3 regions of the Lederbergia graminis genome follow, and region 1 is predicted to be linked to each of the others. Evidence: riboswitches for the same ligand, from Rfam matches in the RefSeq annotation. Region 1 holds a riboswitch; each other region holds the start of a gene.

The links. A riboswitch is a leader RNA that binds a small molecule or an ion and turns the genes downstream of it on or off. The one in region 1 is predicted to bind cyclic di-GMP.
Region 2: linked by a shared signal. The riboswitch ahead of ACFPM4_RS02170 (WxL domain-containing protein) and the one ahead of ACFPM4_RS04685 (methyl-accepting chemotaxis protein) in region 1 are both predicted to bind cyclic di-GMP.
Region 3: linked by a shared signal. The riboswitch ahead of ACFPM4_RS00480 (anti-repressor SinI family protein) and the one ahead of ACFPM4_RS04685 (methyl-accepting chemotaxis protein) in region 1 are both predicted to bind cyclic di-GMP.

The regions. Positions count from the first base shown of each region.
Region 1 is NZ_JBHSMC010000003.1:27,821-37,848, reverse strand. It holds gene ACFPM4_RS04710 (ArsR/SmtB family transcription factor) at 1-74, opposite strand, end outside; gene ACFPM4_RS04705 (polysaccharide deacetylase family protein) at 500-1,300, shown strand; gene ACFPM4_RS04700 (glucose 1-dehydrogenase) at 1,507-2,256, opposite strand; gene ACFPM4_RS04695 (hypothetical protein) at 2,406-2,597, opposite strand; gene ACFPM4_RS04690 (metal-dependent hydrolase) at 2,664-3,338, opposite strand; gene ACFPM4_RS04685 (methyl-accepting chemotaxis protein) at 3,471-5,168, opposite strand; cyclic di-GMP riboswitch class I at 5,593-5,677, opposite strand; gene ACFPM4_RS04680 (beta-L-arabinofuranosidase domain-containing protein) at 5,961-7,838, opposite strand; gene ACFPM4_RS04675 (helix-turn-helix transcriptional regulator) at 8,007-8,858, shown strand; gene pgsA (CDP-diacylglycerol--glycerol-3-phosphate 3-phosphatidyltransferase) at 9,049-9,627, opposite strand; gene ACFPM4_RS04665 (hypothetical protein) at 9,650-10,028, opposite strand, start outside.
Region 2 is NZ_JBHSMC010000001.1:408,909-418,936, forward strand. It holds gene ACFPM4_RS02125 (heparinase II/III family protein) at 43-1,839, shown strand; gene ACFPM4_RS02130 (hypothetical protein) at 1,878-2,093, shown strand; gene ACFPM4_RS02135 (hypothetical protein) at 2,128-2,559, shown strand; gene ACFPM4_RS02140 (class I SAM-dependent methyltransferase) at 2,580-3,323, shown strand; gene ACFPM4_RS02145 (aminoglycoside phosphotransferase family protein) at 3,540-4,457, shown strand; gene ACFPM4_RS02150 (GNAT family N-acetyltransferase) at 4,548-5,372, shown strand; gene ACFPM4_RS02155 (PspC domain-containing protein) at 5,556-5,738, shown strand; gene ACFPM4_RS02160 (DUF3221 domain-containing protein) at 5,803-6,885, shown strand; gene ACFPM4_RS02165 (VOC family protein) at 6,944-7,351, shown strand; cyclic di-GMP riboswitch class I at 7,471-7,556, shown strand; gene ACFPM4_RS02170 (WxL domain-containing protein) at 7,644-8,204, shown strand; gene ACFPM4_RS02175 (DUF916 domain-containing protein) at 8,303-9,340, shown strand; gene ACFPM4_RS02180 (hypothetical protein) at 9,463-9,651, shown strand; gene ACFPM4_RS02185 (nucleoside hydrolase) at 9,726-10,028, shown strand, end outside.
Region 3 is NZ_JBHSMC010000001.1:80,055-90,082, forward strand. It holds gene ACFPM4_RS00440 (YolD-like family protein) at 1-237, shown strand, start outside; gene ACFPM4_RS00445 (CDGSH iron-sulfur domain-containing protein) at 282-488, opposite strand; gene ACFPM4_RS00450 (iron-sulfur cluster biosynthesis family protein) at 616-942, shown strand; gene ACFPM4_RS00455 (toxic anion resistance protein) at 1,161-2,327, opposite strand; gene ACFPM4_RS00460 (5-bromo-4-chloroindolyl phosphate hydrolysis family protein) at 2,324-2,977, opposite strand; gene ACFPM4_RS00465 (YqkE family protein) at 3,191-3,448, shown strand; gene ACFPM4_RS00470 (class D sortase) at 3,487-4,104, opposite strand; gene ACFPM4_RS00475 (helix-turn-helix domain-containing protein) at 4,160-4,489, opposite strand; gene ACFPM4_RS00480 (anti-repressor SinI family protein) at 4,559-4,714, opposite strand; cyclic di-GMP riboswitch class I at 4,750-4,833, opposite strand; gene ACFPM4_RS00485 (aldo/keto reductase) at 5,073-6,002, opposite strand; gene ACFPM4_RS00490 (NUDIX hydrolase) at 6,126-6,680, shown strand; gene ACFPM4_RS00495 (endonuclease Q family protein) at 6,677-7,834, shown strand; gene spoIIM (stage II sporulation protein M) at 7,919-8,560, shown strand; gene fur (ferric iron uptake transcriptional regulator) at 8,685-9,149, shown strand; gene ACFPM4_RS00510 (YqzK family protein) at 9,434-9,754, shown strand; gene xerD (site-specific tyrosine recombinase XerD) at 9,762-10,028, shown strand, end outside.

The sequences.
Region 1 (10,028 bases):
TCAGATAGTTCGTCTAATATAAGCCGCCGAGTCGAGTCAGCGAGCGCTTTGAATATTAAGTCTTTATCCCACATTATAAATTGATTATACGCAACCTATGGGTTGCATGTCAATAATAAGCAACCAAAAAGTTGTATATTATCATCAAAATATATTATCAGAAATTCCTATGGGAAAATTTCCCGTTATAGGAGATTCATTTTTACCCATCCTAATATAGGAGGTGGTAATCATTAAGAATCAAAATCCTATTGAGTATACTGGGAAGGTTTTAGACCAACGTAATAATTTGACTGGACCTGATCAAGGCAAAGCGTCATATCCAAAGCGGCCAAATTCTGTGTCCATCCAGAATCCAAAACGGAAGTAAATGAAGATTGACCCCTAAAGCAATGGCAAATGGGGTCGGTTTACATAGAGACAGGACTTCCATATTGGGAAACAAAGTGCACATGAAAAATGGGGAAGTAAGTAATTATTTCAAAAAGGAGATGAATGAATGAACGATCGAATACTAAAATGGTTATTAGTTGCTGTATGTATATTTTGTTTTCATATTTTAGATGGCATACCTGTTCATGCGAATATTCCCGACCTTAAAGGGGGCCCGGAAAAGCTTGAACGGAATCGTCAACAGCCTGTCGACCTAAGAATTTTACAAAAAAGATATCCAGATATATTTTTCTTACAAGGTCCTACTGACCAAAAACGGATTGCTATAACTTTTGATGATGGTCCTGACCCTCGCTTTACAAATGGTGTATTGGATGTATTAAAGCAATACAATGTTCCAGCAACTTTCTTTTTGTTTGGTTCCAGAGCTGTCGCAAATCCTGAAATAGTGAAGCGAATTCATAACGAAGGACATGTAATTGGAAACCATACATATTCCCATATTAACCTTGTCAAAGATGCCACCCCTGAAATACTGGAAGAAGAGGTATCTAAAACAGAAGATGCATTAAACGGGATTATTGGTTATCGGACAAAGTTATTTAGACCACCATATGGTTTCTTATACAATGAACTTGTAGAAAAGCTTGGCGAAATGAACTATTACGTAATCGCCTGGTCGGTTGATTCGTTGGATTGGCAAGAAGATCCGCCGGAAGTTATAACCTCAAATGTAGTAGAGAAAATTCACCCTGGTGCAATCATTCTCATGCACGACGGCGCAGAATCGGATGGAGATCGAACTAATACAATCAAAGCACTCCAACAAATTATTCCAGCACTGCAACAACAAGGATACAAGTTTGTCACCGTTCCGGAATTGTTGAATATTCAATTTAAGAAATAGAATGTATCATTCCGTTCTAGACGAGTGGAGAGGAAAGAAGCAGCAATGAATTCAAATGGATGATATATCACAGTAAGAGATTCTTGCAAAAAAAACAAAAAAAATATCCGAACTAACTTGCATTTATACAAGTAATAGTTCGGATATTTATTTCTCTGTTTTTTTGTATCTAACAGGCTGTAGTACTTCATGAAATAGATTTTAGTCTATTCCTCATATATCATTTTCCTCGTCATTCCACCGTCTGCAACAAGGTTAATGCCTGTAACGAAATCATTTTCATTGGCTGTTAAATAAAGACAGGCTCGTGCAATATCATCTGGTTTTCCTACTCGCTTTGATAGATGCTGTTCATGATCAATTTGGCTTAATTTTGCATAATCTCCCGTTTCAATCCAACCTGGAGAAATCGCATTAACGGTAATCCTATCTGCACTTAATGATGCTGCAAGGGCATGTGTAATTGCCACAATTCCCCCTTTTGTGGCAGCATAAGATTCTGAATTTGGCTCCGACATGATGGCCCTTGTAGAGGCAATATTCACAATAGAACCACCTTCCTTGTTATGACGCATATATTTTGCTGCTTCACGTGAACATAAGAAAACACTTCTTAAATTTGTGTTTATCATATCGTCCCATTCTTCTATCGAGATATCATAAGGTGACTTGAATAACCCCTTTCCTGCATTGTTTATTAAAATATCTATTTGACCGTATGTTTGATTAGCTACTTCCATTAATCTAACAATATCTATTTCCAGCCTTACATCTGTTTGTACGAAAAGTGCTTCTTTTCCCTGTTCTTTTATCGCAGAAACTGTTTTAGCACCTGCCTTTTCGTCTATATCTGCTATAACAACATTGGCCCCTTTTTCCGCATAATGAAAAGCAATTCCTCTTCCAATTCCACTTCCAGCCCCTGTTATGATTACTGTTTTATTAGAAAAATTCATTTTACTTTACACTTCCCTTTTAAAAAACATATCATTATTATTTTTTAATATAACACACAAATAGTACCTATAGATGAAACATTCTTTTCCAAGAATCCTATCTATAGGTACTATATTAAAATGCATTCATTACTTAGGAACTCTACTAATTATCCTCGCTTCTTCTTAAACTTTCGCTCGCTTTGCGAATCATCCTTTGTCTTATGTTTTTTCTTTTCATCTTCCATCTCTAATTTCAAATCTTCTAAAGGAATGTCATCTACAAACTCTTGACCTTCTTCTAATTTACCAGGTTCCATAGACTCTTCGTCTTTCGGTAATTTATTATCTTTGCTACTCATATGTTTACCCACCTCAGTTTATGGCTTTGTATTCTATAACCAATACGAATGGTAAGTAAACACCGATTACCTACTAACTCGAAAAACTTTATTGGAAAGTGGAGAGAGTAATTTAATCCCTTTTGGCGTGAACATATCTCCTATTATATGAGATAGATAAGCAAACATGGATATAAGAGCCAAGCCATCAACAGTTGTTTGAACTTCCAACAGATAAGACATATACCCCCAATACATCGTCGCCCAAATAGTATGCGTAGGTCCTCTATGGGCAAACCATCCCGCTACTCCTATGTATAAGGCAAACATAACCATCCACCATGATTCATTCGAAACTGCATAGTAGAGTAGGAATAAGCTTAAGATCGTCATTAATATATTTTTCAACGTTTCTTGGCTCTTGAGGGAAAGACCTATAATAACGACTCCCCACCCAAAAAGCAGCAGTTTGTTTTGCTGATTAAACCATTTTTCATCTAGAAATGACAAGAAGTTAAAATCTATGAAAAAGGTTAGGAGTGAGAGGATCATTAAAATCCCACCGACAAATACTCCGCCCTTTTTAATCATTTTAGCTGTTTTCGTTACTCGATTATTTAATATATTTCTTCCGTCTAAATCCGGAGCAAGGGATGCCACACCTGATGCCACTAATATGACAGGCAACGCTTCAAGTGGCTGGTTAATGCATGCCACCGCTCCTATTCCTAGCCCGATTGTCAAATGTGTTCGACCTTTCATGCTGCCACCTCTCCTTAGTTGTACATTGTCTCTTAATATAAGTTTAGCTTATCAATTGAATAAACAACATAAGGAAAACTACCCCCTTGTCAATAGGAGGTAGTTTATAAATTTTTAAGAATATCGGTTATTTTAGTTCACTTTGAATCGTTGAATTAATGCGTCGAGCGTATTCGCATTTTCTTCTAGTGATTTTGCACTCTCGGAAACCTCTTCCATTGACGTACTTGCCTGTTGGGTGGTCGCAGAAACTTGTTCCACACCGGCAGCACTTTCTTCCGAAACAGATGCGATATTTTCGATTGCAGAGTTAATCGTTTTTGTGTTGTCTAAAACATCATAAAGTGAAGATGACATGGAACGAATTTGTACTCCGACAGTTTCAATTGCTTCTTTTAGATTTGTAAATGTATCTCCTGTTGTTTTAATCTGGTTCGTACCTTCATCCACCAGTTTGTAGCCCTCATCTAGTGATTCAACTACTTGCTTTGACTCGTCCTGAATATCCGTTACAATCGATGTAATATCTGTAACTGATTCACTTACTTGTTCAGCAAGTTTTTGAACCTCAGTAGCCACCACTGCAAATCCTCTTCCTTGTTCTCCTGCTCGTGCCGCCTCAATTGCAGCATTTAGTGCAAGTAAGTTGGTTTGTGCCGCGATATCCTTGATGACATTTACTAGGTTTGAAATGTTATCCGTCTTATTGTCTAATCCTTTGACCATTAATAGAGATTGTTTCATTTTTCCATTTATCGTAGCCATTTTTTGAACAGATTCCTCCATGTAATGACTACCATTTTCTGTTAATTGAAGCATCGTATCAGATTGTTCCTTAACTGACTCACCTTTTAAAGCAACGTCCATAATTTGTTGAGAGAAGTTCCCCATATTTTCATTTAGAGTTGCCGAAGAATGTGCTTGTTCTTCCGCTCCTGCTGATAACTCTTCCATTGTTGTTGCAATTTGCTGGCTACCTGCTAATAATTCATCAGAGTATTGTGTTAGTTGCTCGCCTCTGTTCTTTACACTACCGGAAACATTTATCATATCTTTTACAATAGTAAGTAGACTTTCATTTGTTGAATTAACAGAATGAACTAGTTGACCTATCTCATCAATTGATTTTGTTTTTAACGGTTCATGTCTCAAATCTCCGTTTGCTATTTGTTTCATCCGTTCTACTACCATTTTTATTGGCTTCGAAATAAAGTGCGATGTGACAATTCCTACAATAATACTTAAACCAATAATTAGAGCTGTAATGACAGATGTTACATTTAATGATCTATTACCATTTAAGATAGTGTCATTTCCTAATTCAGTTAACTTTTGTTCACTCTCAGAAGCTAATTTTTCATATCCAATCATTAATTCACGAGCTTCCGGCGTAAGCTTTTCCAGATTTTTAAGAGCTAGGTCTTTATTTCCCTTATCATATTCATTGAATACTTCACTAGCTATGCTTTTACGCCATTCTACCGTACGATTCATTAGTGTATCGAATTCCTCGGTAACCTCTATCTCTCTAATTATCTTTTCTGCTTGTATCCCTTGCTCTGTATACTCATTAAATCGATCCTTAAAGTCACCACCAAATAATACGTAGCCTCGTGCAGTTCCAATTCTATTCGCAATCGTTGATACTAATTTGTCATTTGCTATTAATAATTGAACTTCGTTGTTAAGCATACTCTCAATATTTTTATTAGATTCTTTCGTAACAAAAAAGTTGTACACTCCTAAAATGACAACTAACAAAATAACAATGGAAAATCCAGATAAGATCTTCATTCTAATACTTTTAAAATTTGTAATTCTACTCATCATTTTTCTACCCTCATTATTCCCATATTTTTAATGTTTTTTTCTGTAGAAACTTTAACATGGCCATATTCGCAAGCTTTTCTCTTACTTATGTATGTATAACTTTACAATTCCTTTTTTATTTCATATTGAATAAAAACAAAGTCCATTTTCCTAATTTTCTACTCCTTAACAAAATGCTCTGTTAAACTCTGTTGTTGATTTTTGCTCCTGTACACTCGCTTTCCGCGGGCACGGCCTCAGCTAAGTTGTTAACAACAATGCACTTTAACAGAGCCTAACAAAAAACATAGAATTAGGCGTTTTATCCTAATTCTTCTTTAACTTGGCCATATATGATACAGAAACATAAAGTGTGAAAAAGATAACAATCTCGAAGTAAAAAAAAAGACCGCACCGAAAAAAGGGAGTCTTCTATCTCCGCTATTTCGGCAACCCGACTACCATAGCAAATTCGCCTTAGGTTCGTGGCTTTGCGTCCTTACCTTTCAATAAGTTTGCCATTATCTTATAGCCTATTAAATTAAGTTTTCTACATTAATTCTATTTATAGTATGACAAAATTAGTGCAATTTCAACAAATTTCGACATGGTTATTTGGGAAATATGTGAATATTTATAGAGAAGTAGACTACTGCGTATAGATATAAAAGTAGTAATATAGACAGAGGTCACTAGGCTATTTTTTTTAATGCAAATCTTTATTCAATGCAAAAAGATGTTTCCTAGAGACATAACTTTTCTCTAGGAAACATCAAGTCAAAAAATATATACCGACCTTAACATCTATTCTTTCTAGTTTTCCACATACACTTTCGATTTCACTTTAAAGTATATTTGATATGGCTCATATCCAATATCTCGTATTCTTCTAAATTGAATGGCTGGGTCTTGGTTTTCTGTCTTAAAGAAATATCTCCAACTTCCCCACTCACGTTCGTTTTCCAATGTCAGCTCTGAAGTGATCTCATTGATATCAGCAAACAAGATTCTTTCTTCCTGACAAATACCTGCCAACACTTCCGGTCCATAACGGAATGCACCCATATTCTCATCATCTGGTAGAGGTATAAATTGGATTCCAACCGGTAAGATGATGCTAACCTTATCACCATCAGACCATTGCCTTTCCATCTTATAAAAAACATTACACTCATTTGTTTTTCCTTGTAGTTCATTGTTTACATAAATCTTCGCTTCCGAAGTAATCCATTCCGGAATCCGATAATGAATGGCGAACTTCATGCTTTTAGGAGTCTTTATTGTAAAATCATACTTTCGGTATGTTGGGATATTTTCATATGAAGCAGTAATATCATTCAGAGCCTGGGAGCCTACAATATCGGATGATGTCAAACTACTCCCCGACATATTGTCTTGATTCATGATTAGTCGAATATCTTCTTCATTAATGGACGTGTTCAACTCAGAACTAAAATATTGGCACACATATATATCGTTATTGTCCTGGTAATAAATATTACGGTTCAAGGCTGCATTTGCTTGAACCATCGTACCATGGCAACAGAAAAAGCTTTCCGTCTCCGTGCTCCAATCTTTACGCAAACCTGCTTTCATTGGAAGGAAATATGTCAGCAATCCTGTGTACGGGTAGTTATGCTTATTACCAGTTAATCCATATTCTCTATAATAAGCCTGTGCCATGATGCCGTTATATAAGTTGTACTCTATATATTGTGCATAATTAGGATCATTTGTATATCTGAACAGAAAATCTGCCAAGCGGATCATGTTATATACTGTACAGTGTTCCTGATTCTTGTCTCCCAATCTTGCTTTCATCTTCATTTTTGGCATCCAAACTTCGCCAGCGGTCTGACCTCCAGTTGCAAGATAGCCTCTTTCTGTAACAGCACACTTCCAATATGCTTTGACAATATCAAGCCACCTTTCTTCCCCAGTAATTTCATAGGCTCTTGCACAGCCAAGTACTTCCGGAATAGTAGTGTTAGCATGCATATTAGTAAGAGGATCTTTTCCTTCTAGTAGTGGTTCAAAGAGGCGACTACGATAATATCTTTCTAATAAAGTACGATATTTAGCATCCCCTGTGATTTCTAGTAGTTCCGCCCAAATTTCGAGCATCCCTCCTGTTTCTGCATCCAGAATATCATCAAATTTTTCTTTTGAAAATGTACTGCTCCATTGTACAAACCAATCTGCAAAACTATCAGCAACTTCTAGCGCTTTTTTATTTCCAGCAAAGAGGTACATATCCACTAAGCCCATAAAAGTTTTATGTAGATTATACTGAGGTGCCCAAATATCCTTTCCACTAGCTATCCAATGGAGATATTTCTCCGGGATAGAACCTACCCATTTCCCCCCATTATCTTTTTGACATTCTGCCAACTCATCCACAATCAAATCCGCTTTCACTTTTAGTTCCGGATCACCTGTCTGATCATAATGAATGGCAGCCGCAGATAGCCAGTGACCCAAAAAATGACCACGCATCTGACATACAGGCGTTTCCCATCCCCCATGGGCTCCTGGAGGTATACTCCTTCCTGAAAATCTCCCAGCCTCTAATTTAAAATTAAATAGCAGATTATCATTCGTCAGTTTCATCAAGTACGCTCTGTTTGCTGCTTCCCTACGTCTTAGCTCACCATCATAAAGAGTAACGTTCTTACCTCTCAGTTCTCTCATAGCAAATCCCCCAATAGTGTTAAATTTCCCGCTCATATAGTTGGACTACAATAATATATACAATTTGAACTTTCTTAAAATACAGATTATCATTTATACATAGTGATTTATATGAATAAACTAAACTCTTTTTTACAATATTTCACACAAGTAGGAGGACTGATTCTGATGAGTAATATTATCTTTGAGTTACCACCACTTCCTTATTATGTAACCATTGGTCAGACAACATATGAGGCTGGTAATCAACATCCGAATCGCAGAAATATTGGCATATTTGATTTGCTTATTGTAACAGATGGCTGCTTGTATATTGGAGAAGACGACAAACATTGGGAAGTTGGACCCGGACAGTCATTACTCCTACTGCCTGACCGATACCATTACAGTACGGGACCATGTCAAATGGAGACCGCCTTTTACTGGATCCATTTCGACTATTCCGGTACCTATCGTGAATCTAACGAAGAAGATTATTCACTTCCAATTCGGCATGCTTGGAGCAATCCTTACAAATTGAAATTGCCACAATATACAATACTATCGAATTTCCCTAGAATAGAGCGACTCCTGCTTCAACTACTTGAGTATTCCAATCAAAGTGGGTCGATCAGTTATTGGAAAACACAGCAACATTTCATGGAACTGATACGATGTGTGGTAGGGGAAGGAGCAACTACACCATCCACAAAATCTGTCCTGAACCTAGCGGAGCAAACAGAGGCATATCTACGTAGTCACTTTCAAGAAAACCTAAACAATGAGACGCTATCCCGAGCGTTGAATTATCATCCTAATTACATCGTTCGTTGCATGAAAGATATCTACAAGTGCACTCCTATGGAATACTTACTGCAATACCGAATAGAACAAGCAAAACTCCTCCTCATAAAGACAGAATGGTCGGTAGCCGACATAGGCGCACACGTAGGATTTCAGTACACCCCTTATTTCTCAAGTTGCTTTAAACGTCATACAGGATTGAATCCGCTCGCCTTCAGAAAACTACACGCGGATTAGGTGAAGATATCCAAATTGCAATGACTGGAACATAGGAAAGTAAGTGACAAACATGAATAATAAACACTTCCGTTTTAAAGAGGTTTTCATTTTAAATAGGAAAAAGAATGGCATGTCAAAGCTGTTTTCAGCTTGCACGCCATTCTTTTTTGTTATTCCTAAGTTTATGTACCGTTGATAAATTAGTATTCTACATACTACTAAGAATAATATGCTTATTTTTAACGAAATAATCCCAACCTGATAATAGCGTAATAAACATGGCTAGCCATAATGATAAAATATCAAATGGAACGCCAATATACGAAAAAGGTACATTGTGCAAGAGGAGGGCTGAAATAGAAATTATTTGAATACGTGTTTTCCATTTAGCAAAATTACTAGCAGCAATGACTATTCCTTCCTTTACTGCAATAAGCCTAAGTCCTGTCACAGCAAACTCCCTACATAATATAATAATAGCAATCCAAGATGGTACTATTTCCAATTGGACTAACGCTATCAACGCAGCAGCTACTAATAACTTATCCGCTAAAGGATCCAAAAACTTTCCTAAGTCCGTGATTAGATTATATTTTCTGGCATAGTATCCATCTAATCCATCTGTTGTTGATGCAATAATAAAAAGAATTGCAGCAATAAAATGTGCGTTAGGAATATCTATTCCTTTTATTTGAACCTCTCCTAAAGGAATTGGAGCTAACAGAAAAATTAAGAATACAGGAATAAATAATATCCTAGCTATCGTTATCTTATTTGGTAAATTCATATTTTCCCCCTTGGTATTACGTTTATCTACCTAGTCGTTCAAGTACATCTGAATAATTTTCGTTAATAATTAGCATTGGTTCCTTAATAGACTTTAAGATATCTTCTATGTTAACAAATTCATTATCTTTTTCTTCACTTATGATTCTAAAAACTTCAATTACAGCTTCCATTTTCTCTTTTTCTTCATCACTTATAGAATACGAATGATTTTCAAGAAACTTATTAGTCATACCATTTATAAATTCATCTACACGAAGTAAGCTAAATTGTAGTAAATCCCAATCAGATGCAGCGTCACCCATATATTTTGTTCTTATAGTAAATAAATAAGAATGAATGTTTTTACTTTCTCCGTTTACAATTCTCCAATTTTTGTCGAACTCACTTTTTACATCACTA
Region 2 (10,028 bases), on a different contig from region 1:
AAAGTAGAGTAAATAAGTGCGAAAAATAGGTGGGAGGTAAAAATGAATAAAACTGATATTAAACGTCTTCTTATCAATAAGGAATGCCTGTTTCCTACAGGTAGGTTAGTAACATGGAAGAAGAATCTTAGTAGCTCATCAATACTTCAAGCTATGGTAGAGGAAATAAAAGAAGAGTCTATCAGACTTTTATCGGAGCCAATTCCAGAATTAAGTTATTCATTATTTAATATATTCGAGCAAACTGGAGAACGATTACAATATGAACGTGCCTATTTTGAGAAAAGACGTCGTTTAAATACATTTGCCATAATGGTATGGATAGATTCAGAAAATAAGGAGTACCGTGAACAACTTCATAATATTATTTGGTCTATCTGTAATGAGTATACTTGGTGTCTACCTGCGCATTTTAGTTATGATAAAAAAACTTCATATTCATTATACTCCCAACAGAATGAGGAAGTAGTAATTGATTTATTTGCTGCCGAAACTGGTTTTGCTTTAGCAGAAATATTACAGTTAATAGGTGAACATTTGGATCCGCTTATTAAGAAACGGGTGTATCAAGAGCTATATAAACGTATTTTTTGGCCATTTCAGCAGCAAACATTTGGTTGGGAAACCGCAACTCATAATTGGGCAGCTGTTTGTGCTAGTTCAATTGGTGCAGCTGCAATTCATTTATTACAGGACCACGAAGAGCTTTCCAGTATATTAGAACGAGTGCTTGTAACAATGGATTATTACTTAGAAGGATTCCAAGAGGACGGGACATGTTTAGAGGGTTATGGATATTGGGAATATGGGTTCGGTTTTTTTGTATATTTTGCTGATCTACTAAAAAAGAAAACGAATGATACAATCAACCTTTTTACATCTGAAAAGGTTCACCAAATTGCTCTTTTCCAACAAAAGACGTTCCTACATAAAAATAAACTAGCAAATTTTTCTGATGCAGTTCCAAGTAAAAATATTTTTATCGGCCTTAGTCATTATTTAAACACTATTTATGATGATGTCGAAATCCCTGAAAATGAACTACGTGCACATTATACAGAAGATCATTGTAGTCGCTGGGCTCCAGTAATCCGTAATTTACTTTGGTATCGTAAAGAGGCTAAAGGAAGTCCATGGAAGGATACCACTTTTTTTATGGAAAAATCTGCTTGGATACTATCGAGGAAAAATGGTCATGCATTTGCTACGAAAGGTGGAAATAATGAGGAGCCACACAATCATAATGATGTTGGTCACTTTATGTTACTAGCTGACGATGAAGTATTTTTACAAGACTTAGGATCAGGTATGTACACAAAAGATTATTTTGGTGCAAGACGTTATTCATATGTAACAAATGGATCACAAGGTCATTCCGTACCAATTATTAATGGTCAGTATCAAAAAGCAGGGGAGAAGTTTTCAGCAACTATTTTGGATGTTCAGATTGAACAAGATGTAGACCAGTTTTCACTCGATATGTCAAAAGCCTATAAACTGACAGAGTTAAACAAATTCACGCGTACATTTACTTGGGAAAAATCTGTAAAGCCTACTCTTAAGTTAGAAGATACATATAGTTTTCATCATCAACCAGAATCGATTGTGGAAAGGTTCATCACTCCGATATTTGAAATATCTAAACATGAATATGGAATTACATTACTCGGGAAACGAACTTTGAAAATTAACTATGATAAAAACAAGCTTAATTTAAACATAAAGAAACTTAATTACTTGAATCATTTTGGCGAAAAAGAGTACTTTTTTGCTCTAGATTTTACAATTATTAATCCGGCAAAATTTTGTGAGGCCCAGTTTGTTTTTCAATTTGAATGACAATTATTTGTATAGGAGAGAAAGGAGGTTATTTTTCCATGTTTAATATGAACAGGAAAGATTTGTTATTAATTTTAGCAGTTTTATTTATCTACTTGTTAATTGGTTATGTATTCGATATAGATCCATTAAAGGTTTTTATTTTCCGTGTAGACAGTTTCAGTATTAGTTTCTTTGGACTCATACTATGGATTGTTACGGTAATCCTAATTAGATATTTTCATCGAAAGAGTATAGAGAAAGTTGAAGATTAATTGACTTTGAATGAATCCTTAGGAGGATCACATAGTGATAAATAAAGGGACAATCATTATTACTCTTACAGGTATCGGCTGCTTGATTTTGAACTTTAATCATTTCTTGATGGGGAGTCCTGCAACTATTTTAAATTTAATTGCTACACTTGCTTATATCACAATTTGGATCTTTGTGTTAATAAACTCGGTAAAAATAAAAAATGGTAAGGCGCTAATTGTATATACTATTTTTTGGATTTTAACATTATTTTTCTCTATCCATATGGGATATGTTAATGTTACTGAAGTTCATGCAGATTGGGCAATTCCTTACGTAATTTTACTAATAACCCCATGGTATGGTATTCGCATTTTTGTTGATAGTTTTGTAATCGTATCGATCATAATAGCTTCTTTTTCTGCCGTAATGTTAACTGTTATTGCTGTATCATTCGTTAAAATGAAAAAAGTACGAACTAATTAAATATGTATTAGGTGGACGAAATGAATCTAATAAATTATGAGAATTTTTATAATAAAGTTGGCAAAGAAAATGGTTGGGATTTTAGTAAGTTGAAGGTCTTTGCAGAAGGAGTTCAATGGGATTTTTACGAAGAAGTAAGAAGCAAATCTCAAACTTCTGATGTACTTTTAGATATAGGTACAGGTGGAGGAGAGAATTTATTAAAAATCGCTCCTTATTTCCTTCTTTTAATTGGAATTGATTTGTCTCATGAAATGGTGGAAAGAGCACAATCAAATCTAAATAAAACTAGAGAGTCAAACGTTAGGCTTTTTCAAATGTCTTCTGAAGATATACAGTTCCCAAAGGAGTTTTTTGATGTAATCACGTGCCGACATGCTCCATTTTCTGCAAGAGAAGTTGCCAAGGTTTTAAAAGCTGGTGGTTTTTTTCTGACACAGCAGGTAGGAGAAGGGGACAAGTTTAATTTAAAGAATGCATTTAATGTCCCGCTTAAAAGTAATGATGGGACATTAAAAGAAAAGTATATGAAGGAATTGATGGAAGCGGGCTTTATGAATATTCAAAGTTATGATTACAATGCTATTGAATATTACCAAAGTCCTGAGGATTTAATATTTTTACTGAAACACACACCAATTATTCCAAACTTCGGCGCAAATAAGCAGGACTTTGAAACGCTAAAACATTTTATTAAAGATAATCAAACAAAAAAAGGAATACAAACAAATTCACAGCGTTTTTTAATAGTTGCTAAAAAGTAGGGTCTGTTAACGTTCATTGTTGTTAACAACTTAGTTGATTGTAGCGGATGTACACGAGACTCCTGCGGGAACAGCACGAGCCGAAGATCCACTTGGCAAAGCGGTTTTCTTTGCCAAGTTAGCTGAGGCCGTGCCCGCGGAAAGCGAGTGTACAGGAGCGAAAATCAATAACAGAGTTTAACAGAGCTAATAAGTAAAAAGGAGTGGATAGATTTTATGAATGAGCCAAATCTCTTCAAACAAAGTGAGATTGATCGTATTCAAAATCGTTTTGGAAAGAGTTTTTATCAAAAGGTTTTAAGAGATGTAGCAGTCTATTCCAACAGGTGGAATTTAATTAAACTAAAATTTATCCCTTCTTATTCAGCAAATATAGTTTTCAAGTGTTATTCTGATACCTTCGGTAATGTAGTATTAAAAATAGGGAATCCCTCATCAAAAGAGATACGGACAGAATTCAATACTTTAAAAGAGTACAGGGGTCAAAGATTCATCCATGTTTTTGAGGAAGATATTGAAAACGGAGTTATATTAGAAGAGTATGTTAAACCGGGAACTCCTTTAAGGAACGAAGAGTCCCTCGAAAAGCGACTTTCTATATTCTGTTCACTTTATGAAGGATTACATGTTGAACCAGAAAATGCAGCAATATATCCGACCTATATGGATTGGGTAAGTAGAATTACTGAATATATGAGTCGTAGACAAGATTTTCAGGAATTGTACTTATATATGAAAAAGGCAGAGGACATTTGCTTATCACTAACTACTAAATTTAGTAAAATGTTGCTTCTTCATGGTGATTTTCATCATGATAATATATTATTGGGTCATGACGGAGTGTATAAAATCATTGATCCTAAAGGGGTAATCGGAGATCCTATTTTCGATATTCCAAGGTTTATTCTAAATGAATTTGAAGATGAAATTACTCCTGATTTATATATGAAGATAAACAATGTAATTACCTTTCTAGAAAAAAGATTACATATTCCAAACGATATCATAAGGAAATGTCTGTTTGTGGAAACTGCAATGGGTATTTGCTGGTGTGTAGAAGATGGTGCCACATTAGAAAGTGCTCCAAATCTTATCCAAACAGTTGCCTTTGCAGATACTATATTAAAAAGTTGATTCATTTTTCATAAACTAGTTTGCTAACAGCTTTCACATTAGTTTCAGTTGTAGAACAATTCAGGAAAACTATTTTCGGGAAGTGATAACGTGTCGGTATTTTTAACGAAAGAGTTAGGAGAAAGATTAGAGGATGCGGAAGTAATCACTTTATTCTCACGTCTTTCAGCTATTAAAGAAATCGATGGAAATCCAATGCAAGTGGACATTCAAAGGTTTGGGAATGCAACTGCATTTTCAGCAAAAAATATACCTGGTCCTGCATTTAATACTGTAAAAGGTTTAAAAGAAGGAGACCAACCTTACATAGACGAAATAATCCAATTTTACAATAATAAGAATATCCCTGTACGCTTTGAATTAACTCCTGCTCATACTTCATCAGAATTACTTACATATTTAAATAAAAAAGGATTTTATCAAATCGACTTTCATTCATCCCTCTACATGCCTTTAAAATTAGAATTGGATAAACAATTAATGGTCCATGATATTTCTATTCGAGAAATTAAGAAAGAGGAATTTAGTATTTTTTCAGAAATATATACTAAGGGTTTTGGAATGCCCTCATTTCTACAAGGGGCCGTAGCCCAAAATAATGCTGTACTATTTGATCACCCTGGATGGACTTTTTATCTCGCGTTTTTGCAAGGTACCCCGATAGGATTAGGAGTCTTACATATAAATAATCAAATCGCAACACTCTCTGCCGCTACAACAATTCCAAGCTTTCGTAATAATGGAGTTCAATCGGCTTTAATTAAGCAACGTATGTATAAAGCATTAATGAAAAATTGTGAACTTATAACAGGTCAAGCAAAGTATGGGTCAGTGAGTCAAAATAATATGGAAAGAGCCGGTATGAAATTAGCTTATACTAAGGCGATTTGGGTGAATAAATCCGAAACTTTTTAGTTAATTATGATAATGGTATTATTGATGTAACAATATAAACAATAAGTTTAAGTAATTTTGAAGCATATTGAATTTTAATACGTATGTATTAATAGATGAATTACATTTGGGCAATTAACACTTTTTTCTTAGGTATATGTAAGGAATCCCAATTATAAATAACTTAAATAATGGAGGAATTTCATGAAAAAAAGATTACGTAGATCAGCGACAGATCGATCATTAACAGGTGTTTGCGGTGGGATTGCTGAATATTTAGGGGTGTCTTCATTTGGCGTAAGGTTATTATTTATCATTGTACCCGTTTCATTCCTTTTTTATATTATTCTTGCAAATACAATCCCAGACAGCAGATCATCTCTATAATCAACTATTTTACAAAGGGAAGTGCAAATAATTGAAAAGAGGTCGATATTTTTTTGTATTTTTGATGTTAGCAGTTATTCTGACCGCATGTAATACAAAGATGACGATCATCAATACATTTGATACGGAAATACAACCTCCCACAACTTATAAACACAGTCCGAAACCGTATGTTAAAGGGATTGAGGATATTGAAGTTTATAGTCTACCATTCGGCATTGATGGCTACGATGAAATGGAAACGTTTTATGAGGATACTAATAATGAGGTGCCATCAAAAATAAGACTTTTAACTTTTAATGTTTTTGGGACGGATGTAGTTGATTTAAATTACAACGGAGAAGATATTGAGATAGTTATAGATAACATTGCAAGTGACATAGGAGCGGAAGGTATTACAACCATTACATGTGAAAATATTATTAAAGAGACAAATAAGACAAGAATTAACTTCTTCGCTACTGGCTGTCCAGATTATCCTAATGGTACAACCGATCTTTTAGAAATAAACTTTGACTTGAAACGGTATCAATTTGATTTTCAATTAATGTATGGTGAAAAGCTTGTTAATGAAATAAATACATGGACGAATACCATTACGGAAAATAATGAAATACAAGCTTTAACACTGCCAACTGAAGTGAAACAAGAAGTATTGAAAAGGCTCATCTTTCAAAATCTCTTGGAAGCAGAAGGTGAATTCTATACTACATGCAGTGCAGATAATATTAATTCTTATAAATTTATAATGGGAGAAAGAGAATTCTATTGGAATAATTGTGATCACAGTAGAGCTGCGATTGAATTAACAAATATAGCTGAATATATCATCCAGCAAGCAAAACAGAAGCATGATAACCATTCTGAATTAATCGTTCAAGGTTATATTATCCAAGTAAATGAAGACTCACTCGTTATCGGTGAAAATTTGAACATACTAGAATATAAGCAAATTCAACAAGGTATTCAAGATGGTACATTAGATGCTTATTTATATGACTTTTTAGAGTTACAAGATATTAATACGAAGAAATTCAAAGCAGGCGATAAAATTCAAGCGACAATTGGCGGTGAAATAACAGAAGGAAAGCCAAGTATTGCAAAGGTGAAAAAAATTGAATTAATAGAAAAACCAATATTAGAGTGATTTCTGCATATTAGTAATCACTTTTTTTTGGTGAAAAAAATGGTTGGAGGAAAGTTCGATGGGACAAAAGTTAATAAGAGTAGGGACAACATATATTCCTGTAACAGATGTAGATATTGCAACTGAATGGTATGTTACAAGATTAGATGCAGAATTAAGTTATAAAGACAATGATAAAGCAATAATTAACCTTGCTGATCAAAGCTTTTTTCTTGTGAAAGCGAATGAAAAACAAACTGCAAATTTTATTGATTATAAAGGAAAAGAACAATTTTCGCTTACATTCGAAGTAAATGGTATAGATGCTTTAGAAAAAATACATAAAGAATTAATAAAGAAGGATGTTATTGTAGGAGATATAGAGGACAGAGGACACGCTGGAAGAAATTTTGTTTTTCATGATGTAAATGGTAATAAATTTGATGTTTGGAGTGAGCTGAGTCCAAAATATCACAGGAAATTATAAGCAACTTTGGTAAAAATCAATATCTATTCAACTCTCGTTGTTTTTAATATTATTAGTTTCAGAGAGAACAACAAAATAGGACATAGATAAATAGAGTCATAGTTTTGTTCTAATCTCATTCTTAATAAAGGCAAAGTTGCTTGAAAAACGATGACGCAAAGCCAACAGACCTAACGCGATTTGCTATGGTGGCTGGGCTGCTGAAGAATGGAGAATGAAACAGACTTTTTTTTGTGGAATTCGAAATTCTTCCGATGCAAAAACACAAATTTGTTTTGGAGGGATATTTTTAATGAATAAATTTAAAGAACTTGCTTTACGGATAGTCGCAATGGGGTTTGTCGTAGGTGCATTTGCAACTTCATCCTTTGCTAGTTCAACAGCAATTACAGGTGGAACATTACAAAAAACGGAGCCAACTATTGGAAATTTTTCAGCTGTTACATTAGATGGTACTATCCAAACAGCAGATGCAGATTTTGGTACCTTTACCGTAACAGATGCACGCGGAAGTGGTGAAGGTTGGGACATTTATGTAGAAGCAACTCAATTCACTACAGGTGAATTAGAAGGAGCAAAAACACTTCCATTAAATTCCTTAACTCTAAAGAAAGCGGAAGTTACTCCACTAGCAGGATCTTCTGATATAAGTACTTTTACAATTTCAGATTCAAGTACTATCGACAACGGTACTGGTGGTTATAAAATCTTATCAGCAAATCAAAATGGCGGAATGGGTAAATTCGATATTTCATTCCCTGAAAAGGCGCTTGTATTAACCCTAAACCCGAAAGATGTAAAAGCTGGAACTTATACTTCCACTATTACAGTTAACTTTAATGCTGGCCCATAATAACTATAATTTCTAGAGATTAAGTCATAAAGACTTGGTCTTTTTTTTATAAATTTTTCCATCTTGGGTAAAATACGAAAAGATTGGAGGTCTAGTTAATGAAGTTTTTTTATTCTTTGTTCGTAACATTGGTTACAGTATTTTTCCTTATCCCCTCTTTGCTAGTCAATGCAGATGAGAATATAGCGCCAATCATTGTGGAACCGATTTATCCCGATAATCAGATTAAAAGTACGAAAGGATATTTTGATCTAATTGTTGATGAAAAATCAAGCCAATCGTTAAACGTACGCATTAAAAACAATCAAAATAAAACGTTAATAGTTTATATTGAAGCGGCTAATGCGTATACGAATCCTAAAGGTGGAATCATGTATGAAGCGGAAATGTCTTCACCTCATACCTCTTTACTCTCAGATGCAATTCAACTGAAGGATTATATTACAGTTACAGACAGTGTCATCATTCCACCTTATTCTCAAACAGTCGTACCACTCACTCTTCAAGTACCTGAAACGAATGCGGCTACGATTTTAGGAGGGGTACGTTTTAAAACAATTAATGAAGATGCAAAAAAAGATAAGGTACAGAATAATGAAACAGCTAATTTTATCTTAAAAACTGAATCTGTTCATGCGATTGCAATTCAACTATCCCTCCCGAATGAGACAAAGCCAGATTTCACATTTGGAAGTGCTAGCTTCTCGCCAGAAAATAAAGGTGAAATTCTTTTGGAGATGATCAATAATGCCCATTACATTCAAAAGGATATTAATGGGACATATATTGTGAGTGATGAAAGAGAAAATACATTATTTAGCGGAGAATTTCAATCCATTAAAATGGCTCCAAAATCAAAAATCAATTTTCCAATATCATGGAACCATTCTGTCATGGAAGATGGTATGTATACCCTAGAAATCAAAGTAAATATAAACGGAATAGAAGTATTGGATAGTAAAACATTTTCCATCAAACAAAAAGATGTCCAAGAATATATAGAGAAAAATGGTGCAATTAATCCTAATGTGAAGGTAACAGAAAAGACAGCCTTACCTGTTTGGATATGGCTTATAGCAGGTTTTTTATTTGGTTTAATTATGTATTTAATTGGCAGAAGAAAAAACACTACATGATCAACTCTAAAAAAGAGTTGATTTTTTTGTTATTATTGAAGCCTTTACTTCCATTGATTCGTAAAAAGGTGAACCGTTAATAAAGGGGAGAGGTAGTGTTGATAATCCTAACTCTTGTACTAATGGCGATAATATTTTGGACTATTAGCATATTTCAGTATGTTAAGTTCTGGAGAAACTTTAAAAATATAAATGTCGGAAATGTTATCTCCAATGAATTTGTAGATGATTCAACTAAAAGTATTAAATTCGGTATCATATTTTTTGCGATCGGTTGTAGTCTTTCCCTAATTGCAATTTTATTGAAGTAATCTTTTAAAGGATTTTTTCTCTTGTTAGGAGAACTATCTAGTATACGACTCTTTAATATGGAGGCTAGGACTATATGTTTCAAAAGATGGACGATGTTACGTTACTAAGAAAATTAACTCCGCCAACATCCAAGGTTAGAATGATTCTGGATACGGATACCTTCAATGAGATTGATGATCAATTTGCAATTGTTTATGCATTATTTTCTCAAGAAAAATTACAAGTAGAAGCAATCTATGCCGCTCCATTCCTTAATAATCGTTCTACAAGTCCATTGGATGGAATGGAAAAAAGCTATGAAGAAATTTTAAGGATTTTAAAAAGAATTAATATGTCTCACGATAATTTTGTTTATAAAGGATCAAATACGTTCTTA
Region 3 (10,028 bases), on a different contig from region 1:
GCCAAACAGTTAGATGAACAGAAATTAGAGATACTAAATGAGAGAGCGGAAGAGGCAATGAAGGATTGTACGCAAGTGATTATTACGTATTTTAACGTTGCTCAGTATGATCAAATAAAAGGGAGGATTATTTCTTACAACCCTTTAAAACAGCAGTTATGCCTACTGGATGAAGAAGAGCAAAAGCAATGGATTAATGTAGAGACTATTGATCAAATCGATATGATAGATGAATGAACAAACCCGCAATCATAAATGACTGCGGGCTTTTTACAAGAAATTTAGTCAATTTCTTCTGCTCTTACAGATGATTCAAATACACCTTTATGAGATCCATCGCAAAAAGGTTTGCGCTTGGATAGACCACAGCGACATAATGAAAATGTTTGTTTCGTAGGGATAACATTTCCTTCTCCATCTATTAATTCTACATTACCGGTAATTCGATAAGAGCCATTGTCATTCACTTTAATTTGTACTTTATCCATAACTAAACACACCCCTTATATATTCTTGTAATTAAAATACTAGAAGGTAAAGCAAAGAAATGCAACCTTATATATGAGAGTGAGGGTAATATGGTAAAATAAAAGGGAGAAAGGATGGTGCATTTTGATGAAACTAACGATTACAGACGAAGCTGTAAACCAAATCGAAGCAAAAAAGCAGAATCAAGATTTTGTGGTAAAATTAAAATATGAAACAGATGGCTGTGGTTGTGCAGTAAGTGGAGTACCAACACTACAATTAATGAAGCAGCAGTCATTAGATCAAGAGGATATTGCCTTAAAAACAAATGCCATGGATGTTTATATAGAAAAATCAAAGGAAATTTTCTTTGCAGATGAATTAAAGCTAGATTATTCCGTACAAACAGGATTATTCCGCTTAGTGAGCCCAGGAGAAATATTAAATGGCAGAATGAGTTGCACGATTCAATAACAACAGTGAGACTGGGACAAAAGAAAATAGATGAAATTAAAAACCGAACTATCGTTTGAATCAAAGATAGTTCGGTTTTATTCTGCGTTCGAGAAGGGGTCCACTATACGAATATAAACTAATCAGCGAAGTGTATTTCCAAAGCGTATAGTTACACTATACATTGTCCTAATTACGTCTAGTTTTCAAATGGTTTTGTCCCATCTTCTTTACTATTGTTATGTTAATTTTAGCAGCTTTTCTTTCAGCTCGTTTTCCATAGTGACAAGTTCTTGTTCTGCTTGTGCACGTTTTGCACGACCTTCTTGTTGGATTTTAATTGTTTCTTCTAATGTTGTAATTAGGTTAGACTGTGTTTTCTTCAATGTTTCAATATCAACAAGTCCACGTTCGTTTTCACGTGCAGTTTCAATTGTATTTGTTTTTAACATATCGGCATTTTTAAGCAATAAATCATTCGTCGTTTTCGAAACTTGCTTTTGAGCTTCAACAGCTTGACGTTGACGGATTAAAGTTAATGCAATTGCAATTTGATTTTTCCAAAGTGGAATTGCTGTCATAATGGAAGTTTGAATTTTCTCCGCAAGTGCTTGGTTTGTGTTTTGAATCATTCGGATTTGCGGTGCACTTTGTATCGTAATTTGTCTACTTAATTTCAAATCATATAAACGTTTTTCTAGGCGATCCGCGAATTGTACCATATCATTTACTTCTTGATAAGCCATTTGATCCCCAGATGCTTCTGCTTTTTTCTTTAATTCAGGAATTAACTGTGTACGTAACTCTTCTATTTTGAGTTCACCAGCAGCAATATAAATATTTAGGGCATGGAAGTACTCTTTATTTTTTTCATACAACTGTTCTAACGTTTTAATATCATCAACTAACGTTTGTTTTGATTGATTTAATTTAACTGTTATTCGGTCAATTTGCGCACCAGTTTTTTGGTATTTAGACATAATTTCTTGAATCGAGTTAGAAATTCTTCCAAACATCTTCGCAAAGAAATTCTTTTTCTCAGGTGTTAATTCATCCGGATTTACATCGCGAAGCTTACTCATTAAATCATTTAAAATATCCCCAATAGGACCGATATCTTTATTTTGAACGTGATCCAACATATGGGTAGAGAAGTTCAATAGTTGGCCTTGTGCTTGAGTACCGTAAGCAATCACGGCCTGATGATTAGCTGGATCAATTTGTTTTGCAAGTTCTAGTGCTCGCTTTCGATTTTCCTCAGGTAATGTATCAACTAAGCGTGCAGGTTTGGCCTCCACCTTAGGGGCAGGCTGTGGTACGAGCTCATCATCTCCAAATGGATTTGCAAGTAAGTCATCTAGGCTATCTGTTTTTAAAACGGAATTCGTTTGATTATTTTCACTCATTCTTTCGTGCTCCTTTCATCATCAAGCGGCTTGTAGTCCAGTTTTTTTAGTGAATGTTTAGCAACATCTAATTCAAAGTTTAAGTCATCAATATCAGCAGATAAAACATGGTATATATCTTTTTTTATCGATTCGCTTAAATCCTCTAGGGTGCTTTGCGTTTCTTTTAAGGAAATATACATTTTTTCATTTTTAACAGGTTGTGCAGCAAGCATTGCATAACGTTCAGATAATTCTACTACAGAATCAAGATGATAGAAGAAAAAACGTTCTGCACGATAAAAACGACGAGGATCTTTATTAATAATTCCAAACATGCGTTTCGAAAGTTTTGTCAATTCATATAGCTGCTTAAACGCACCCATTGTTCTAACAGAGAAGAACGCTTTTTGTAGTCGACTGATTTTTTTCTTTGCGTCTTGTAAATTTCTTTGAATATAGGCATATTCTTTTCTTGTTAATTTATTCTTTTTCAAAAATTTATAATTTATCACAGTTTTAATTGTGAAAAAAGTAATTCCACCGATTGCAATTGCAAGGAGAGAGGAATTAAGAAAATTCAAATCAAAACCAAGTAATAAAATTAACCAAATAATAAATGTTTCGCCGGCAGTAAACATACCGAGAAAAAATGAATAAATAGACCTCAACATGCATCGACTCCTATCCCAAACTATCCTTACATTATTTACGGACTGATGGTAAGAAAAGTTTCACCTATATATCTATTATAAGTAATTAACTGTGCTATTTAAAGTATAGAAAGCGATAAACAAAAAACTATAAAAACATACGTTGAAAAGATTGATTTACAATAAAAAATGTAAGACGATAGGAAGTAGAGGAAAAAGGGGTGGATGAAATTGGCAAAAAGAAAACAAAAACAACCACAGCATAATAAGCAGAAAAAAGATTCAGATGCGCTCACTTTAAAAGATGGTCTAAATATAGAGACGTTAGAGAAACTCAAACAAACTCAAAAACAATTGCTCGAGCAAGAAGAAGCGAAAAAAGCGGCTGAAAAGGCACGTTTACAAAAGGAAAGAAAACAACGTGAAAAAAATAAATCTTTCGAGGAATTATTAAACGAAACATCACTGAACTGGAAAGATTTTAAATAATATAAAGGCTTGGTTCCACATGTGGAAACCAAGCCTTTTTAAATAGATTCAGGCGATTCAATTCTCTTTGCTGTTAATACATAGCGATCAGGAGCATCGCCAATAAAATAAAACGGATAACAAGTTGATACAGTTAGGATTTCGTCAGGAGCAGTAGAGCGAATAACAGTTGTATCATCAGCATCTACGATTTGAGAACCAATAATTTCATAATAAAAATCCCCATAAGGCATTTCTACATGAAAAATATCACCATTTTCTAAATCACCTAATTTACGGAAAACAGTATCACGATGGCCAGATAATAGTATTTGATCTGGTTGACCTGGGAACACAGTATTGGAATAATGTCCAACACCTTTTTCTAGTTCTTCTTCATCTGTACCTTCGATGATAGGAAGTTCCGCATCCAACTTAGGGATATTTAATATGCCAATTACTTCGCCTTTTTCAAAGGAAATATCCAATACTTCTGTTTCATTCTTAGGTATCTCCTTTTTGAGACCTGACTCATGATGAACTAATTCTTTTGCTTGTGCCAATGAAAGATTCGTTTTCTTTTCTACAAGATAAATGTCTTTCAGTGCAGTAGCTACTAAGATGATTCCAGTCAAAATCAAAACAACGGAGACAAGTTGAAATAGTCGCTTCCGCATAATAATCGTGAACACCATCCTTAATAGAAAGTATAGAAGGCTACTATTTGATTTATTATTTATTTCTCATTTTCCATTTATTGAATTCAAGAAATTCACGAAATTCCTGTTTGGATATACCGGAAGACATTGCTTCACGGACAAGATCTTCCCAGTCACTATCAAGATTTGCATCTTGGTTTCCATCTGTTTCTCCATGCAGTAATGTTTGAACAGAGATGTTTAAAACGGCAGCGACTTTTTCAAGAAATTGTATAGAAGGGTTCGATTGGATATTGCGCTCGATCGAACTTAAATAAGATTTTGCAACACCAGCTTTTTCGGCTAATTCTGATAAAGACATTTTGTTGATATTTCGATATTCACGTATGCGTTCACCAATCATGTATCGTCACCATCCTTCGGGTATATTATAACATATAACGAAGGCATGTTTCATATTTAGAACAAAAAATCATTTCAATTTTCCAGTAGATGTTGATGGAACAACATGAGAGCGCTCTCTAAAAAATTGGCGAATATTTTCTACACTTATTCCTGACTCTATAGCAGATACAATTAATTCCACCCATTCCTCATCTAGGTGAATATCTTTTAGTGTTTTACCCAATGTTACCCCTCCGACATCAATAGTTTAGGTATGTTTTAGGTAACCCAGCCGCCGTAGTTCCTACCGTAGGCCTGTGGCTTTGCGTATCTGCCTTTCGATCAGACTTGCCTTTATCTTTGAAACATATCACTTTATACCTATATTATAGCTACTCCAAAAGTAACAATCTCAAGAAAAATGTCGATGTCGAAGGGTTTTTTATAGGGTGTATTATTACGCTACATATATCGAATCGTGTCGAAAATAGACGGTTTAAATAAAACGGAAAAAATTTATGCGTGATGTCTATAAAAATAAGGGTGAAAATTGTTAAGAAAAACAGTTATTACGATCGTTTTGTTGAACAAAATTTATAAAGTTATCTATGATTGGTATAGATGCTTTTCTTTGTAATCATTTCAATATATGCAAGCTCTTCTTTTGATAGCGGAAGCGCGTTAACTGCACGAGCATTGTCGCGAATTTGTTCTACTGAACTAGCTCCTGTAACGACAGATGCGACTTGGTCATGAGCTAAATTAAATTGTAATGCGATTTCATTAAGAGTACGAGTATTTGTATCTAAGAGCTTTGCTTTTAAACTATTAATGATTTCCTTTACTTCTAAAGCTGAATAATCTAAATAACTTTCCCAATCATAGTGTTCTGCTTCTAAACTTTCAATCATTTTTTCACTAAGCAAACCTTTTGCAACAGAACCACGCGTTACAATACTAATATTATGTTTCTTTAAGAAAGGCATAAGTTCTTCAGGACGTCGATCAAGCAGACTATATTGCATCATGTTACTAACAATATTTGACTTTTCTGCGAAGCTACGTATGACATTAGGGCGTATAGAGGATATTCCGTAGTACCGAATAAGTCCTTCTGCCTTTAATTCTTCAAAAGCTTCAATTGTTTCGTCAATAGGATCATCAATGGTACCACCATGGAGTTGATACAAGTCTATATAATCTGTATTTAGCCGGCGGAGGCTTTCTTTTACAGCATTTTTAATATATGACTTTGATGGATCCCAGTGCCATCCATCTTTTTTCTCCGTCCATCTATTACCAACTTTCGTTGCAATAATGACTTCCTCACGGTGAGGACGTAAGATGCTGCCGATTATTTCTTCGTTTATTCCATAATCATATAAGTCAGCTGTGTCAAAATAATTAATTCCCTCGTCCAGTGCAGCTTCGACTATATAAGTAGCTTTTTCTTTATTAGTACCTAGTGACATACAACCAAGTCCAATTTTTGATACAAATAAATCGGAATTGCCAAGTCTTCTTTTCTCCATAATTCCTCCCACCTTCACATTCGTTTACTTTCTATATTAACTGATATAATTAGATGAAAACAAAATTAAAGTTCTGGTAACACTATGCTATGATATGGAAAGGTAAAATTAGGGGGGAAAACAGTGAAGAAATTTGAAGAAAAAACAATTAAGTCAGAAGCGATTTTTTCAGGGAAAATAATTCAATTGCAAGTGGATGACGTATTACTCCCAGATGGTAAAGAGGCGAAACGAGAGATTGTAAAACATCCAGGTGCGGTTGCTATCATTGCGTTAACCGCTGAAAATAAGATAATAATGGTAGAACAGTATAGAAAACCACTTGAACGGTCCTTACTGGAGATTCCTGCAGGAAAGCTCGAGGTTGGAGAAGAGCCCAAGTTAACAGCTGAACGAGAATTAGAAGAAGAAACAGGTTATCGTGCTGGGAATATAGAGCATCTTATTTCCTTCTATACTTCTCCTGGTTTTGCTAATGAGCTACTCCATCTTTATATTGCAACAAACTTAGAAAAAGTGGAAAACCCATTAGCCGGAGATGAAGATGAATTTGTGGAACTTCATGAATTATCATTAGATGACGCGTTAAAGGCAGTGGAAACAAAGTGGATTTATGATGCGAAAACTGCTTATGCTGTCCAATACTTACAAATGAAATTGGCGATGATATCAAAATGAAACAATATTTTACGGATTTACATATACATATCGGGCGTACATTTACAAATAAACCAGTTAAAATTACTGCTAGTAAGACGTTAACCTTAACAAATATTTTACAAGCAGCAAAGTTTCCGAAAGGATTGGATATTGTAGGGGTAATAGATTGTCATTCCCCAGAGGTGATTGCAGAAATAGAGCAATTGCTAGACTCTGGACAACTTGTAGAGCAGGAAGGAGGAGGTTTTCGTTACGAGGATGAAGTAACTTTAATCCCAGGCTCTGAAATAGAAGTGTATGATGATAATTGTCAAGGACCGATTCATGTATTGGCATATTTTCCAACTCTGTCTGTATTAAAGGAGTTTTCATATTGGCTTCAATTGCGAGTGAAAAATCTGCAATTAAGTACTCAGAGGATGTACGAAAGTGCACTTGTTTTACAAGAAAAAGTGAAAGAACTTGGTGGTATCTTTATCCCTGCACATGTATTTACTCCTTTTAAAAGTTTATATGGAAAAGGGGTTAACAAATCACTAACAGAAGTTTTGAATCCGGATTTAATAGATGGAATAGAACTTGGATTAAGTTCTAATACCGAAATGGCAGATCAAATAGCGGAATTGCATCATTTTATCTTTGTCTCAAATTCAGACGCACATTCATTAGCGAAAATTGCTAGAGAGTATCAAATTCTCGAACTAGAGGCACCAACTTTTCAAGCTTTATTAAAAGCATTGCGCCAGGAAAGTGGAAATAGAGTAATCGCGAATTATGGATTGAATCCATTTTTAGGCAAATATTACCGCACAACATGTGCTACATGCTTTGCCCCACAAGAAGCAGAAACATGCCTGAATTGTGGTTCTACTAAATTCACTAAAGGTGTTTCTGAACGAATAGCACAATTAGCAGATGCAAAGAACTTGCCGGAAAGACCACCATACATTCATCAGGTTCCATTGGAATTCATCCCAGGACTTGGACCGAAGGCGATGGAAAACCTTCTCTATCATTTTGGGACAGAGATGAATATACTTCATCGAGTCGAGGCGGCTGATTTACAAAAAGTAGTAAAACAAAATTTAGTAGAGTTAATTATTGCTGCTAGGAGCGGTACACTAGAGTTAACAGCTGGTGGTGGAGGGAAATACGGAAGTGTAAAAAAATAGTATAGGAAATAATAGATTCTGGAGTCATATATAAGTTCTGTCCTTCATAAATTATATTAACTGGAGGACAGGAGGAAATAATAGATGCGCAAACGACTCTCTTCTAATCTTATAACTAGGCATTTACAAGAACATTCATCCATATATTTATTCCTTATGGTGTTATTCTTAATGGGGATTATTTTTGGGGCTATCATGGTTAATAGTTTATCGGATCATCAAAAAGAAGATCTATTTTATTATTTAAATCAATTTTTTGGACAAGTGGAAGAAGGGGCAATGGTCTCATCGCAAGATTTGCTAAAATTAAGTTTTCTACACAATTTGAAATTTGCTGGTTTAATCTGGATATTAGGGGTATCCATCATCGGACTTCCACTTATCTTTGTCTTATTATTTATTAAGGGGATTGTTGTTGGTTTTTCTGTAGGGTTTTTTGTTAATCAAATGGGATGGCAGGGCTTATTACTTGCTTTTGGTTCTTTATTGCCTCAAAATTTATTTATTATTCCTGCGTTCATTTTCGTTGCAGCTTGTTCGGTATCTCTATCGATAAAATTAATTAGAAAAATTTTTATTAGACAAACATTTTCATTTCAACTAGTACCAGTATTTTCAAGATATGTTCTTGCTTATATTGCTACAATATTAGTGATAACAATTGCTGCAAGTATTGAAGCGTATCTAACACCAGCTCTAATGAAAGCAATTATTGCAGGGTTTTAAATATCGATTTTCCTGTCATGCCAAGTCTCCCTTATTAAGTTCTATTTAATAATTATTTTAGTTTGAAAATAATAGTCAATCTGATATAATGAAGGGGATAGTGGCAAGGGAGGATACATATAGAATGGAAAGTCGAATTGATAGAATAAAAAAACAATTACATTCCGGAAGTTACAAACTTACTCCTCAGCGTGAAGCCACGGTCCGAGTTCTATTAGAACACGAAGAAGACCATTTGAGTGCAGAAGATGTCTTTATGCTTGTAAAAGATAAAGCACCTGAAATAGGTCTTGCTACAGTATATCGAACATTAGAACTATTAACAGAATTAAAAGTAGTTGACAAAATTAATTTTGGTGATGGAGTATCAAGATACGATTTACGGAAAGAAGGCGCAGCACATTTTCATCATCATTTAGTATGTATAGAGTGTGGTGCAGTTGATGAAATCCAAGAAGACTTACTTGAAGATGTAGAGAAGATTGTGGAACGCGACTGGAATTTTAAAGTTAAAGACCATCGTTTAACCTTTCACGGAATTTGCTGGCGCTGCCATGATAAGACTGAAGATAAATCAGAAAATGAATGATCAATTAACATTACTAGACCGTAGACAGTCTCGATGAAATCGAGTTGCCTACGGTCTTTTTTGATATAAAGATTTTGTTTTTTAGTAGCCATAGAGTTCGATGAGGTATGGCGAACACCCTATGGAATCATAGGGATGCTGTTACTTTACTCATCTTTATGAAGACAGTTTTTCATTTTTATCTAAATAATTGTCCTCATATATAAATTGTCTACCACTAAATTTCAATGTTTACCTCGATAGAAAAGGTTTTTTATATGTTTTTATAAAAAATATCGTTCCGCATGAATAATAAAAGACAAGCTGGACATATGATGGTAAAGGAAGAATTTATCTTTAACATACATAAAACAATGCCTTCAAAAGGGATGATTATAATGAAAAACATATTTAAGACTTTTTTTAAGACCTTTCGAATTCTAATATTGTTTATTGGATGCACGATCCTCTTCTATTATGGTATTATGTGGATAAATCAAGAATACCAAAATTATAAGCGTTATGATGAGCCAGAGGGTAAAGCAGTGAAAGCTTTTCAACCAATTGAGAACGAAGGGAATGATTGGTTTTCTCGGCTCTTGCTTTTTTATCAGAATGGAGAGTAGGGTATAGATGCAAGATCGATTGCAAGATTTCATTCATTTTATGATGGTGGAAAAGGGGTTAGCTCATAATACGATTATTTCTTATGAAAGAGACTTAAAACGCTATTTACAATATTTACAGCAAGTGGAAGAAATCCAAACATTGAATGATGTTAGTCGTATTCACATTGTTCATTTTTTAGCTTTTCTTAAACAAGAAGGGAAGTCGGCTAAAACAGTAGCTCGACACATAGCCTCTATCAGAGCATTTCATCAATTTTTGTTAAGAGAAAAG